Regions from separate parts of the Ensifer sp. SSB1 genome, predicted to be linked through region 1. Evidence: riboswitches for the same ligand, from Rfam matches in the RefSeq annotation. Region 1 holds a riboswitch; each other region holds the start of a gene.
The links. A riboswitch is a leader RNA that binds a small molecule or an ion and turns the genes downstream of it on or off. The one in region 1 is predicted to bind thiamine pyrophosphate.

Region 1 (2,945 bases):
AGGATGCCGGCCGCCGCGTCCGCTTCTACGGCGCCTACCAGAACCAGGACATGCCGCGACTAATGCGCTCGGTTGATTGGGTGGTGATGCCGTCGGTCTGGTGGGAGAACTCCCCGGTCGTCATTCAGGAAGCCCTGCATCACGGCCGACCGATCCTGTGTTCAGATATCGGCGGCATGGCCGAGAAAGTTCGCGACCGCCTGGACGGCTACCATTTCCGGGCCGGCAGCGCACAAGACCTTGCCGATCGGCTTATAGACGTGCTGAGTACGCCGCGATCCTGGGACAACCTCCGGGCAACCCTCAGGCGCCCGATGAGCCATGTCGACTGTGGCCGCGAGCATGTCGCGCTCTACCGAAAACTGCTCAAGGCAGAGCAGCCGGCTCACGCCAGCGCCGCGGTAGCCTGAACCAAAACGCGCGTCCTCCGTTACTCATCTTGTGTTTGCAGGCGACGAGCTTCCGGCTTCCGATCCGGGAATTCTGTTGCCCTTTAAACAATGCAATAGCCTAGTTTCCTAAAGCTAAGCATGAACAAGGCTCCGGGAATGGAATTAATCGCCGCTGGACCCCCACCACCGATGAAAGTGATGGACCGGCCCCCGCCCCTGCCCGATTTTCAAAGCGGCGCCGGCAACAAGCGCCTCATGCAGATAGGTCTTGGCGGCCACCACCGCGTCTTCAAGCGTCTGCTGGCGAGCAAGACCAGCGGCAATTGCGGCTGACAGCGTGCAGCCGGTGCCATGATCGTTCCTCGTCTCGACCCGCGGACGCACCAAGCGCAACGGTGTATCCCCACTAAAGAGGATATCCACCGCCTCGTCGCCCTTCGCATGTCCGCCTTTCATCAGCACTGCACGCGCACCATACTTCAGAAGCATCTCCGCCTGACGCGCCATTTCCGCCTCGTTCTCCGCAATCGCGCGTCCTGTCAACAACGCCGCTTCGGGCAAGTTCGGCGTCACGATGAGGCCAAGCGGCAGCAACTCCTCCTTGAGCGTCGCGATCGCATCCGCGCGCAACAAGACGTCACCGGAAGTGGCAATCATCACCGGATCGATGACTGCCATCTGTTGATAGCGCTTCAGGCCGGATGCGATCGCGGCAATGGTCTCCTGGCGGGACACCATCCCGATTTTCACTGCACCAACGGCGAGATCTGAAAACACGGCGTCCAACTGCGCAGCAACGACGGCCGGAGAGATATCCTCGACAGCCGTGACACCCCGGGTGTTCTGCGCCGTGACAGCGGTAATCACGCTGGCTCCATAGACGCCAAGCGCCGAAAACGTCTTAAGATCCGCCTGGACGCCGGCGCCACCACCTGAATCCGAGCCTGCGATGGTAACGGCGATAGCGGTCATGGCTGGTTCCACCTGGGAGCAGAGGTACCCTCAAGATGCCGGGTGCTTCCAAGTATCAGCGAGGAAACCGAATGATCAAGACCAGGCATCGGTTGGCTCGTCTCTCGGAATCCTACCTCGCAATATTCCACACTCTGTGCAGGCACCAACGATCTCCCAAAAACAAATGACGGAGATCCAAATGAACGGCGGAGACGCGGCTGATGTGCCAGATAGGCCCTTGCCGTTCCTCCGCCGGTATGATCCGGATCAGGTTCAAGGGTCTGGCTCGCCGCCGTCTCAGCACCGTCAGGTGCGCCCCTCGGCAACGGAGGAAGCTAGGGGAGCGCGGGAGGTGATGTCAACTATTGGCGATCAACATTGCATCACCGTGTTCCCCACCACGTCCGCAGCTGCCACAAGTATGGTCAGCGGCGCTGCCGCAAAGTCGCTCCAATGCGACACTAAGACGGTTCAGCGTGAATCTCGATCGCGTCGTTGCCTTTGATTTAGGCTCTTGGTTTGGAAAAGCGGACACCGGCGCCGCCACCGTTTTCTGGGATGAACTCTATACCAGCTTTCTCAAAAGCCGATCGGACGACGTCGATGGTCGCCTCTCGAAGCCGCTCGCCGCGCTCTAGTCTAGCGATTGTATCGGGCGACACGCCGGCATTTTTCGCTAGATCCCGTGTGCCCCAACCCAGCGCTGCGCGCGCCATCTTACATTGAATCGGCATCATTTCGTAACACCGATACGATTTTCTATTGAAGTGCACTGCATTACTCGTTATCGTATCCCTGTTACGAGTTCCACGCCGTTTCTGGTATGAGGTACCACAAGCGGCCTAGACCCAAATCTAGCTTTAGAGAGCTTGGATCATGGCTGATTCTGAGAATAGCAGAACTATGCCTGCAATTATGCGTGGAAAAGAAAATCCGCAGGGCGGCGCTGCAGAAAATATGCCCCGTCTGATCGACCGCAGAAACCTGCTTCCTGTTGCTTCACGCGTGTTAAACGCGCAGGTCGCGGAAGTCGGCGGTCAGCGACGAGCGAGCGGGCCCACGCCTGTAAGGGAAATGTGGCCCCGGTGGTACGCTTGCCATCAACAGCGGGTGCGAGCGACGCGCCTTAGGCAAAAGGTCGAAGCGGAAATGCTGGAAATCGCGGGTGGCTTTCCGGTGGTCGAGCTGAAGCTTGCTGGAAACGATCCGCCCATCGTCGTCCAGTCCTTGCCCGGCATTAATCGACTGGCTAATCAACTGGACGCGGAGCGGCTGTCCGAGGCACGAGCCGAACTTCGTCGACGCAGGAAGCAATGGAAAGACGCCGACCAGCGATTGGGATACAGTGCGGCGGTCGCTCTGGAACAGGAGCTCGCGGAGCAAGCAGGGATATCCGGACGGGTTATGTGGATCACACGCCCCTCTTCGCTGACAGAAGTTACCGCAAAGCTTCATTGCTTAATCGTTATGCACGATCCCGACCTGAAGCTCGAAGATCCGCCCTGGCCAGAACTTCGGACGATGCTGAAGGATCTTGTTCGACTTGGAGAACGCACCTGAAGCGGCTGGAAGACGTTATGGAGTTGTTACGGCGGCAGA
Region 2 (2,945 bases), on a different contig from region 1:
CTCTTCCTCGCCCGAGGTCATCAGCACCGGAAGCCCACGCTCGGCAAGGGCGACAGCATGCAGCAGATGCATGAAGGCGTGGTCGCTGCGGGTGCCGCCGAGCGCGCCCGCGAAAATCAGCCGATCGGCGCCGCGCGATAGCGCTGCCTCAACCGCGATCTCGCCATCCGTCGCCGCCTTTGCCGCCGGATAGGGCTCGCGTGGAACGGAGGCGAACTCGGAAAGCAACGCGTCTTCGGTCGAATCGAAATCGCCGACCCAGACATCGGGTACGACGCCGAGCAAACGGGCATGGCGCATGCCGCCGTCAGCTGCAACGAAGCGGCTTCCGCTCAGCTGTCGTGTCAGCCGGTCGGTCAGCGAAAGGGCGCCGCCAAGCAGAATGGTGAAGGTCGATCGAGCCATGGCAAAGCCCATAGCGCAAAGGACCGCGGAAGGAAAACGAAGAAAACCGTTGGACGACCGGTTCTCGAAATTTTGCTGAAGCCGTCAGTGCCCTTCCGGCACCGGATCTGGAAACAGCATGCCGGCATAGATGCCCGGGGTCGAATCCGGAATCTCGAACGCACCGGCTACCCGCTCGTAGAACTTCGCCGGTCCGACGCCGCCGATGACTGCATAGCCATAGCCGGCCTCGCGCATCGCCGTCAGGCTGGCGATCAGCAGCGCCTCGCCAATCCCCTGGCCGCGCATGCCTTCATCGACGCCAGTCGGACCGAAGAAGCCGAGCGCGGTCACGTCGTGGCAGGCAAAGCCGACGATCTTTTCCTCGTGCACCGCGACATGCATGCGCGTCGGGGTGGAAGAGAAGGCCGCTTCCGCCTCGCCCGCCCAGCCGGCACCAAAGGTCTTCTCGATCCAGGAGACGACCAGGCGGCGCTCCGGCGCCATGGCACGGCGAATGCTGATACCCGCTCCAAGCCTCGACTGAGGCTGAGACGGCAGGGCGTAAAGTCGAACGAGCATATCTGGCATGGCGTTTCCTCCTCGCTGCAGTGGTGTAGCGCAGTTGGCGGCTTACGCAAATACGAGCCAATGCCCCGCTCCAAGGCGCCACTTTCGGCTCCCCCCAAACATCGCTTGCCATGGAACCAACGTGGCGGTAAATCTTTTGCCGCTCTAACGGGGTGCCTCCCGACCGCATAGCGGCCGGAGGCTGAGAGGCGTGCAACGCCAACCCGCGGAACCTGATCCGGCTCATACCGGCGGAGGGATTAGACGCGATCGGATCGATACGCCCTTTTCCCATGCAACAACGAACTTTGGGAGAGGTGCCTGCCATGTCCAATTTATCGCAACACAAACTGTTTAGCCGGCTAGCTCTGGCTGCTACCGCAAGTCTCGTCTTCGCCCACCATGCAACGGCAGCCGACAAGACGCTGACGGTCTATACCTATGAGAGCTTCATCACCGAATGGGGCCCGGGCGCCAAGGTGGCGGAAGCCTTCGAAAAGACCTGCGAGTGCAAGGTCAATTATGTCGGCGTCGCCGATGGTGTCGAATTGCTCACCCGCCTGAAGCTCGAAGGCGACGCCTCGAAGGCCGACATCGTGCTCGGCCTCGATACCAACCTCGTGGCGGAAGCCAAGGCGACCGGCTTCTTCGCGCCGCACGGCGTCGATGCCAAGGAGCTGAAGGTTCCGGGCGGCTTCTCCGACGATACCTTCCTTCCCTATGATTACGGCCACTTCGCCGTCGTCTACGATACCGAAACGTTGAAGACGCCACCGAAGAGTCTGAAGGAGCTCGTCGAAGGCGACCCGTCACAGAAGATCGTCATCGAGGACCCGCGCACCTCGACGCCGGGCCTCGGCCTGCTGCTCTGGGTCAAGGCCGTCTATGGCGACGAGGCCGGCGCTGCCTGGGCTAAGCTCAAGGACCGCGTTCTGACCGTCACTCCCGGCTGGTCGGAAGCGTACGGCCTCTTCACCAAGGGCGAAGCACCGATGGTGCTCTCCTACACCACCTCGCCGGCCTATCACATGGTCGCGGAAAACAACGAGCGCTACCAGGCGGCGGCCTTCTCCGAAGGCCACTACATCCAGATCGAAGTCGCCGGCATGACCAAGCATGCCAAGGAGCCGGACCTGGCAAAACAGTTCCTGAGCTTCATGACCGGGCCGGAGTTCCAGTCGATCATCCCGACGACCAACTGGATGATGCCGGTCGGCGTCACCAGCGAGCCGCTGCCGGATGCCTTCAACAAGCTGGTCAATCCGGAGAAGACCTTCCTGCTGCCGTCGGAAGAAGTCGCGAAGAACCGCAAGGCCTGGATCGACGAATGGCTTGCCGCCATGAGCAAGAGCTGAGGCCGGATTGTTCGCACTGCGCGAAAACCGCATGACTGTTGTCGCCGGGGCGCTCTGCCTCGGCGCCTTCCTGCTCTTCGTCGGCCTGGCGATCGCAGCCTTGCTCGCCCAGACCGCCGGCACGAACGAAGGCAACCTGTTCGACGCCTATATCTGGCGCGTCACCCGCTTCACGCTGCTGCAGGCAACCCTCTCGACGCTGCTGTCGGTGCTGTTCGCCATTCCCGTGGCGCGGGCACTGGCGCGGCGGCCTCGGTTCTTCGGTCGCATCTGGCTGTTGCGGCTGATGGCGCTGCCGCTCGGCCTGCCCGTTCTCGTCGGCGCGCTCGGTCTGATCGAGATCTGGGGACGCCAGGGCTTCCTCAACTCCGGCCTGCGCTGGCTCGGCCTCGAGCAGCCGATCAGCATCTATGGCCTGTTCGGCATCCTGCTCGCGCATGTCTTCTTCAACATGCCACTGGCAGCACGCCTGTTCCTGGCCGGGCTTGAACGCATTCCCGCCGAATACTGGCGTAGCGCCGCCAATCTCGGCATGCCGTCCCGCGCGCTTTTCCGCTTCATCGAATGGCCTGTCCTGCGTGGCTTGCTGCCGGGCGCGGCCGGCCTCGTCTTCATGCTCTGCGCCACCAGCTTCAC
Region 3 (2,945 bases), on a different contig from region 1:
ATGCAGGTCTCCATGCCGAGTGCCCGCACGCCGCTGATCATGGCGACGATCGCCTCCATGTCACGCTCCTTCGGGCTGCGCCAGGCGGCGCCCATGCAGTAACGTGTCGCGCCGCCATCCCTCGCCTTCCTCGCTTCCGCAAGAACCCGCTCGACTTCCATCAATTTCGACGCCTTGAGCCCGGTCGGGTAATGCGCCGACTGGCTGCAATAGCCGCAATCTTCCGCGCAGCCGCCGGTCTTGATCGACAGCAGGCGGCTCATCTGGATGGAGTTGGGTCGAACGCGGCGCGATGGGCGGACTGCGCGCGATAGAGGAGGTCGTTGAACGGCAGATTATAGATTTTTTTTGCATCAGCCAGAATCCAACGCGGCTCGGTCGCTTTAGCGGTGGCTGAAGTCGACTCGGTCGAACTGTTTACGTCGAGCATGTGTGTTCATTTCCCCGTTCGCGAACCAGTAAAATAGATAGAATCCATAATTATCTATAATTTTCACAAGGACGGGTTAGGGCAACCACTTTTAAGTAGTCACGTGCGCAATTAAGCAATCCAAGGATGCAATATCACGATCCAGCAGGTGACATGAAGGCAACAAACGGCATCGTTTTCCGCTCGGTGAATTGAATTCGGGATAGCAGCAATGAACTCGCAACATCCTGCTCTAATGAGCTTTCCTCCCAACTCATCTGCAGATCTATCGACGCGAGCCGCCTCAACAACGCAGAGACTCAGCAACTTATGCCTCATCCAATTTTTATAGATAATTTTGGCTGGAGGCACTCGGCGTGATGCTCGCATCGGCGGCTCTTGACAAAATCCGGTCCAGCCGTTCAGTTTGAAGCATTCACCAGGGGTGTCCCGGCAAGGGGCTGAGATTCTGCCAGGCGGTTTCCGCGGCGCAGTGACCCGTTGAACCTGATCCAGTTCATACTGGCGTAGGGACGGTGCAGACATCGCTGCCGCATTCGCGTTCGCGCGAGCCTATCGCGGCAAGGCGTCCTTCCATCCCCTACGGCGCGAACTGGGTCTCCAACTATGGAGCCTCGGCAGTGCGTATCATCATCGCGACTTTGCTTCTTTCGGGCCGGCGGCCGGTTCCGCACCGTGGGGCGCATTGACCATGCGCGTCCTGATCAAAGGCGCCGGTGTCGTCGGACTGGCCTTGGCGCATGAACTGAATGGTCGCGGCGTCGAAGTTGCCGTTGCGGAGCGGCAGGCGGACTTCGGCGGTGCAGCATCCTGGTTTGCCGGCGGCATGCTGGCGCCCTGGTGCGAGCGCGAAAGTGCCGAGGAAGCGGTACTGACGCGCGGCATCGGCGCCATCGACTGGTGGGACCGGGCGCTTCCGGGCGAAGTATCGCGCAACGGCACGCTGGTCGTCGCCCCGGCACGAGATGCCGGCGAACTCAAGCGCTTCGCTTCGCGCACGTCCGGCTTCGAATGGCTTGACGCAGCGGCGATCGCGCGGCTGGAGCCGGCGCTTGCCGGGCGCTTCCAGCAGGCGCTGTTCTTTCCCGGCGAAGCACATATCGATCCTCGCCGGGCACTTGTCTTGCTGCGGCAAAAGCTGGTCGAGCGTGGCGTTGCCTTCGTCGAAGAGACGGATGACGGCAGCGGCCACGATATGATCGCCGACTGTGGCGGCGCGTCTCGGATCGGCGCCATTGCCGGCCTGCGCGGCGTGCGCGGCGAGATGCTCTATCTGCAGACAGGCGAAGTAGAGCTGTCGCGACCGGTTCGGCTCATCCATCCGCGCATCCCGCTCTACATCGTGCCGCGCGGCGATGGGCTCTTCATGTGCGGGGCGACCATGATCGAAACCCACGATGGCGGGCCGATTGCCGCCCGCTCACTGATGGAACTCCTGAACGCCGCTTACACGCTGCACCCGGCCTTTGGCGAAGCGCGTCTCATCGAAACCGGAACCGGCGTCCGGCCGGCCTTTGCCGACAACCTGCCGCGCGTCATGTGCGCTGGAAACACCATCACGCTCAACGGGCTTTACCGCCACGGTTTCCTGCTCTCGCCAGCTCTGGCCGAGGAGGCGGCGGATCTTGCCCTTGCCCGGAACCTGAAGGGAGATGCCGCATGAAACTGATCGTCAACGGCGAGGATCACGACCTCGCAGTCGCGAACCTTGCCGAACTTCTGGCCGCACTCGACTTTGAAGGCGATTGGCTTGCCACCGCCGTCAACGGCGAGCTGGTACATCGGACGGATCGCTCGGCCCATGCCCTGAGCGATCGCGACCGGATCGAAATACTCTCACCGATGAAGGGAGGCTGAGACATGCTGACGCTTTATGGACAGGATTTGCGCTCGCGCCTGCTTCTGGGTACCGCCCGCTACCCCTCGCCGGCCGCCCTTGAAGACGCGGTTCGCGCGTCTACGACCGAGATCCTCACGGTTTCGCTCCGCCGCGAAACCGCCGGCGGCCGCCAGGGCGGCGCCTTCTTCGAACTGATCCGGTCTCTCGGCGTGCATGTGCTCCCGAATACCGCCGGCTGCCACTCGGTATCGGAAGCGGTACTGACGGCGAAGATGGCACGCGAAGTCTTCGGCACGAACTGGATCAAGCTAGAGGTGATCGGCCATCAGGATACGCTCCAGCCCGACGTCTTCGGGCTGGTGGAGGCCGCACGCATTCTCTCAGCCGAAGGCTTCGAGGTCTTTCCCTATACGACCGACGATCTGGTGGTCGGCGAGCGGCTCGTTGAGGCCGGGTGCAAGGTGCTGATGCCCTGGTGCGCGCCGATCGGCAGTGCCATGGGGCCGCAGAACCTCCCGGCGCTCAGGGCCATGCGGGCGCATTTTCCAGATATGCCGCTGATCGTCGACGCCGGCATCGGCCGCCCGTCGCATGCAACGACGGTGATGGAACTCGGCTTCGACGCGGTCCTGCTGAACACTGCCGTTGCCGGCGCAGCAAAACCGGCTCTCATGG
Region 4 (2,945 bases), on a different contig from region 1:
CCGTGAAGGCGTCGGCCACAATCTGCGCGAACATATGGAGCCGCATGACCTTTGCCGATGCCAGCGTGCTTCTCGATGGGATCGAGCGGAAGGTGCACGCTCGCCCCTCCCGAGCATGACGGCGAAGGAGTCCGTTGGCGATCACCGCTTCCGCCTCTGGGGCGCTGGACGGAAGTCCTGCGCGAACTGAAGGGGCCGTGACTGGCCCCTTCAGCGTGTCTTTGCGTCTACTCGGCCGCGCCAGCCGCCCCTTCCACCGGCATGTAGAGGTCGCCGCCTTCGCGGTATTTCGCCGCCATTGCCTCCAGCCCTTCCTTCTGCGCCTCGGCCCGGATGTCGTGCGAGATCCGCATGGAGCAGAATTTCGGGCCGCACATCGAGCAGAAATGCGCGACCTTGTGCGCCTCCTTCGGCAGGGTCTCGTCGTGGAAGTTGCGGGCCGTCTCCGGGTCGAGAGAGAGGTTGAACTGGTCCTCCCAGCGGAACTCGAAGCGGGCGCGCGAGAGCGCGTCGTCGCGCACCTGAGCGGCCGGATGGCCCTTGGCGAGGTCGGCGGCGTGGGCGGCGATCTTGTAGGTAATGACACCCACCTTGACGTCATTTCGGTCGGGCAGGCCGAGATGCTCCTTCGGCGTGACGTAGCAGAGCATGGCGGTGCCGAACCAGCCAATCATGGCCGCGCCGATGCCCGAGGTGATGTGGTCGTAGCCCGGTGCGATGTCCGTCGTCAGCGGTCCGAGCGTGTAGAACGGCGCTTCGCCGCAAACGGTGAGCTGCTTGTCCATGTTCTCCTTGATCTTGTGCATCGGGACGTGACCGGGGCCTTCGATCATCACCTGACAATCCTTGGCCCAGGCGATCTTTGTAAGTTCGCCCAGCGTTTCGAGTTCGGCGAATTGCGCGGCGTCGTTGGCGTCGGCGATCGAGCCCGGGCGCAGGCCGTCGCCGAGCGAGAAGGAGACGTCATAGGCGCGGCAGATGTCGCAGATCTCCTCGAAATGCTCGTAGAGGAAGCTTTCGCGGTGGTGGTGCAGACACCACTTGGCCATGATCGAGCCGCCGCGCGAAACGATGCCGGTGACGCGATCGACGGTGAGCGGGATGTAATGCAGGCGGACGCCGGCATGGATGGTGAAGTAGTCGACGCCCTGTTCGGCCTGCTCGATCAATGTGTCGCGATAGACTTCCCAGGTGAGGTTCTCGGCAATGCCGTTGACCTTTTCCAGAGCCTGGTAAAGTGGCACGGTGCCGATCGGAACCGGTGAATTCCGGATGATCCATTCGCGGATGTTGTGGATGTTGCGGCCGGTCGAGAGGTCCATGACCGTGTCGGCGCCCCAGCGGGTCGCCCAGACCATCTTCTCGACCTCTTCGGCCATAGACGAGGTGACGGCGGAGTTGCCGATATTGGCATTGATTTTCACCAGGAAGTTCCGTCCGATGATCATCGGTTCGGATTCCGGGTGGTTGATGTTGGCGGGCAGGATCGCCCGGCCGCTGGCAATTTCCTGGCGAACGAATTCCGGCGTTACATGGTCGGGGATGTGGGCGCCGAAGCTCTCGCCGTCGCGGACCTTCGCCCGCGCCGCCTCGCGGCCGAGATTTTCGCGGATGGCGACGAACTCCATTTCGGGCGTGATGATGCCGGCGCGGGCATAGGCAAGCTGGGTCACTGCGCGGCCAGCCGTTGCCTTCAGCGGTGCGTGCTGGAACGGGAAGGTCGGCGTCAGCCGGTCTCCGCTCACAAAGCCGTTGTCCTCCGGGCGGACGGTGCGTCCCTCATAGGTTTCCACATCGCCGCGGTCGACGATCCAGTTGCGGCGGAGCCGCGGCAGACCGTCCTCGATGCGGATCTCGGCGTCGTCGGCTGTGTAGTCGCCGGAGGAATCATAGACCGTGACCGGCGGCTCGCCCGAGGTCGGGTGCAGCGCGATCTCGCGCATCGGTACGCGGATATCCGGGTGAAGGATGCCCGGCTTGTGGATCTTGCGGGAGGCGGGAAGCGGGCCTTGCGTGACCGAGAGGGGAGTAGGTTTGGTGGCAATATTCATGACGAGGCTCCAAGTTGCGATTGGAGACCCAGTTCTGATGCCGGAAAGATGAAAGACGCTCCGCCAGATGCTGGACGCACGGAATCCTGGCTTCGATATCTGCACCGTCCCTACGCCAGTATGAACTGGATCAGGTTCAACGGGTCACTGCGCTATAGCCGGCAAGCCGACCATCCAGCAGAATCTCAGCCCCTTGCGGGACCCCCCTGGTGAATGCCTAGATCATAGCCATTGATCGGCCCGGGACGTCAAGCGCGAATTCGCCTGTCGATGAAGATGCACCTAATACGTGTGTTTGCGGAAGTGAGTTTGGCGCTAGCGGTCGGCCTTATCCGGTGCCGACCGCTCAGCGTAGTCGGCGCGGTTGATACCATGGCGCTGGAGCTTGTCGTAGAAGGTCTTGCGCGGAATTCCGAGCGCTTCGATCGTCGCCTTGACGTCGCCACGCTGGGTGCGCAGCGCCTCCTTCAGGATTTCCGCCTCATAGCGTTCGAGCCGTTCGGGTAGCGCAAATCCCGGCTGTTTGGCAGGCGCAATCGCTTGTCCGAGTGGGCCTTCGACACCAAGCGCCACCCGTTCGGCAAAGTGCGAGAGTTCGCGCACATTGCCGGGCCAGGCATGGGTCATCAGGTGCTGTTGCGCAGCCGGCGAGATCATGGGTACGTCGCGCCTGAAGCGCTCGGCTGCCCGGGTCAGGAAGTGCGAGAACAGCAGCGGGATATCGTCGCGGCGTTCGCGCAGAGGCGGGATCGATAGCGTCACGACATTCAATCTGAAGTAGAGATCTTCTCGGAAATCGCCGCGCTCAACCGGATTGCCGAGATCGATCTTGGCAGCAGCGATGACGCGGATATCGACCCGTCGCACCTGGTTGGTGCCGAGTGGCGTGATCTC

Region 2: linked by a shared signal. The riboswitch ahead of thiB (thiamine ABC transporter substrate binding subunit) and the one ahead of thiD (bifunctional hydroxymethylpyrimidine kinase/phosphomethylpyrimidine kinase) in region 1 are both predicted to bind thiamine pyrophosphate.
Region 3: linked by a shared signal. The riboswitch ahead of thiO (glycine oxidase ThiO) and the one ahead of thiD (bifunctional hydroxymethylpyrimidine kinase/phosphomethylpyrimidine kinase) in region 1 are both predicted to bind thiamine pyrophosphate.
Region 4: linked by a shared signal. The riboswitch ahead of thiC (phosphomethylpyrimidine synthase ThiC) and the one ahead of thiD (bifunctional hydroxymethylpyrimidine kinase/phosphomethylpyrimidine kinase) in region 1 are both predicted to bind thiamine pyrophosphate.

Annotation. Positions count from the first base shown of each region.
Region 1 is NZ_JAEPRP010000204.1:8,609-11,553, reverse strand. Features, by position in the region: partial or broken gene I8N66_RS32460 (glycosyltransferase family 4 protein) at 1-410, shown strand, start outside; gene thiD (bifunctional hydroxymethylpyrimidine kinase/phosphomethylpyrimidine kinase) at 555-1,364, opposite strand; TPP riboswitch at 1,574-1,676, opposite strand; gene I8N66_RS32450 (helix-turn-helix transcriptional regulator) at 1,853-2,083, opposite strand; gene I8N66_RS32445 (hypothetical protein) at 2,223-2,906, shown strand.
Region 2 is NZ_JAEPRP010000003.1:39,461-42,405, reverse strand. Features, by position in the region: gene I8N66_RS01135 (thiamine diphosphokinase) at 1-405, opposite strand, end outside; gene I8N66_RS01130 (GNAT family N-acetyltransferase) at 490-975, opposite strand; TPP riboswitch at 1,114-1,231, shown strand; gene thiB (thiamine ABC transporter substrate binding subunit) at 1,281-2,309, shown strand; gene thiP (thiamine/thiamine pyrophosphate ABC transporter permease ThiP) at 2,317-2,945, shown strand, end outside.
Region 3 is NZ_JAEPRP010000045.1:16,526-19,470, reverse strand. Features, by position in the region: partial or broken gene bioB (biotin synthase BioB) at 1-430, opposite strand, end outside; TPP riboswitch at 841-961, shown strand; gene thiO (glycine oxidase ThiO) at 1,122-2,093, shown strand; gene thiS (sulfur carrier protein ThiS) at 2,090-2,287, shown strand; gene I8N66_RS13595 (thiazole synthase) at 2,291-2,945, shown strand, end outside.
Region 4 is NZ_JAEPRP010000021.1:34,368-37,312, reverse strand. Features, by position in the region: gene thiC (phosphomethylpyrimidine synthase ThiC) at 228-2,051, opposite strand; TPP riboswitch at 2,141-2,269, opposite strand; gene I8N66_RS07785 (sigma-54 dependent transcriptional regulator) at 2,367-2,945, opposite strand, start outside.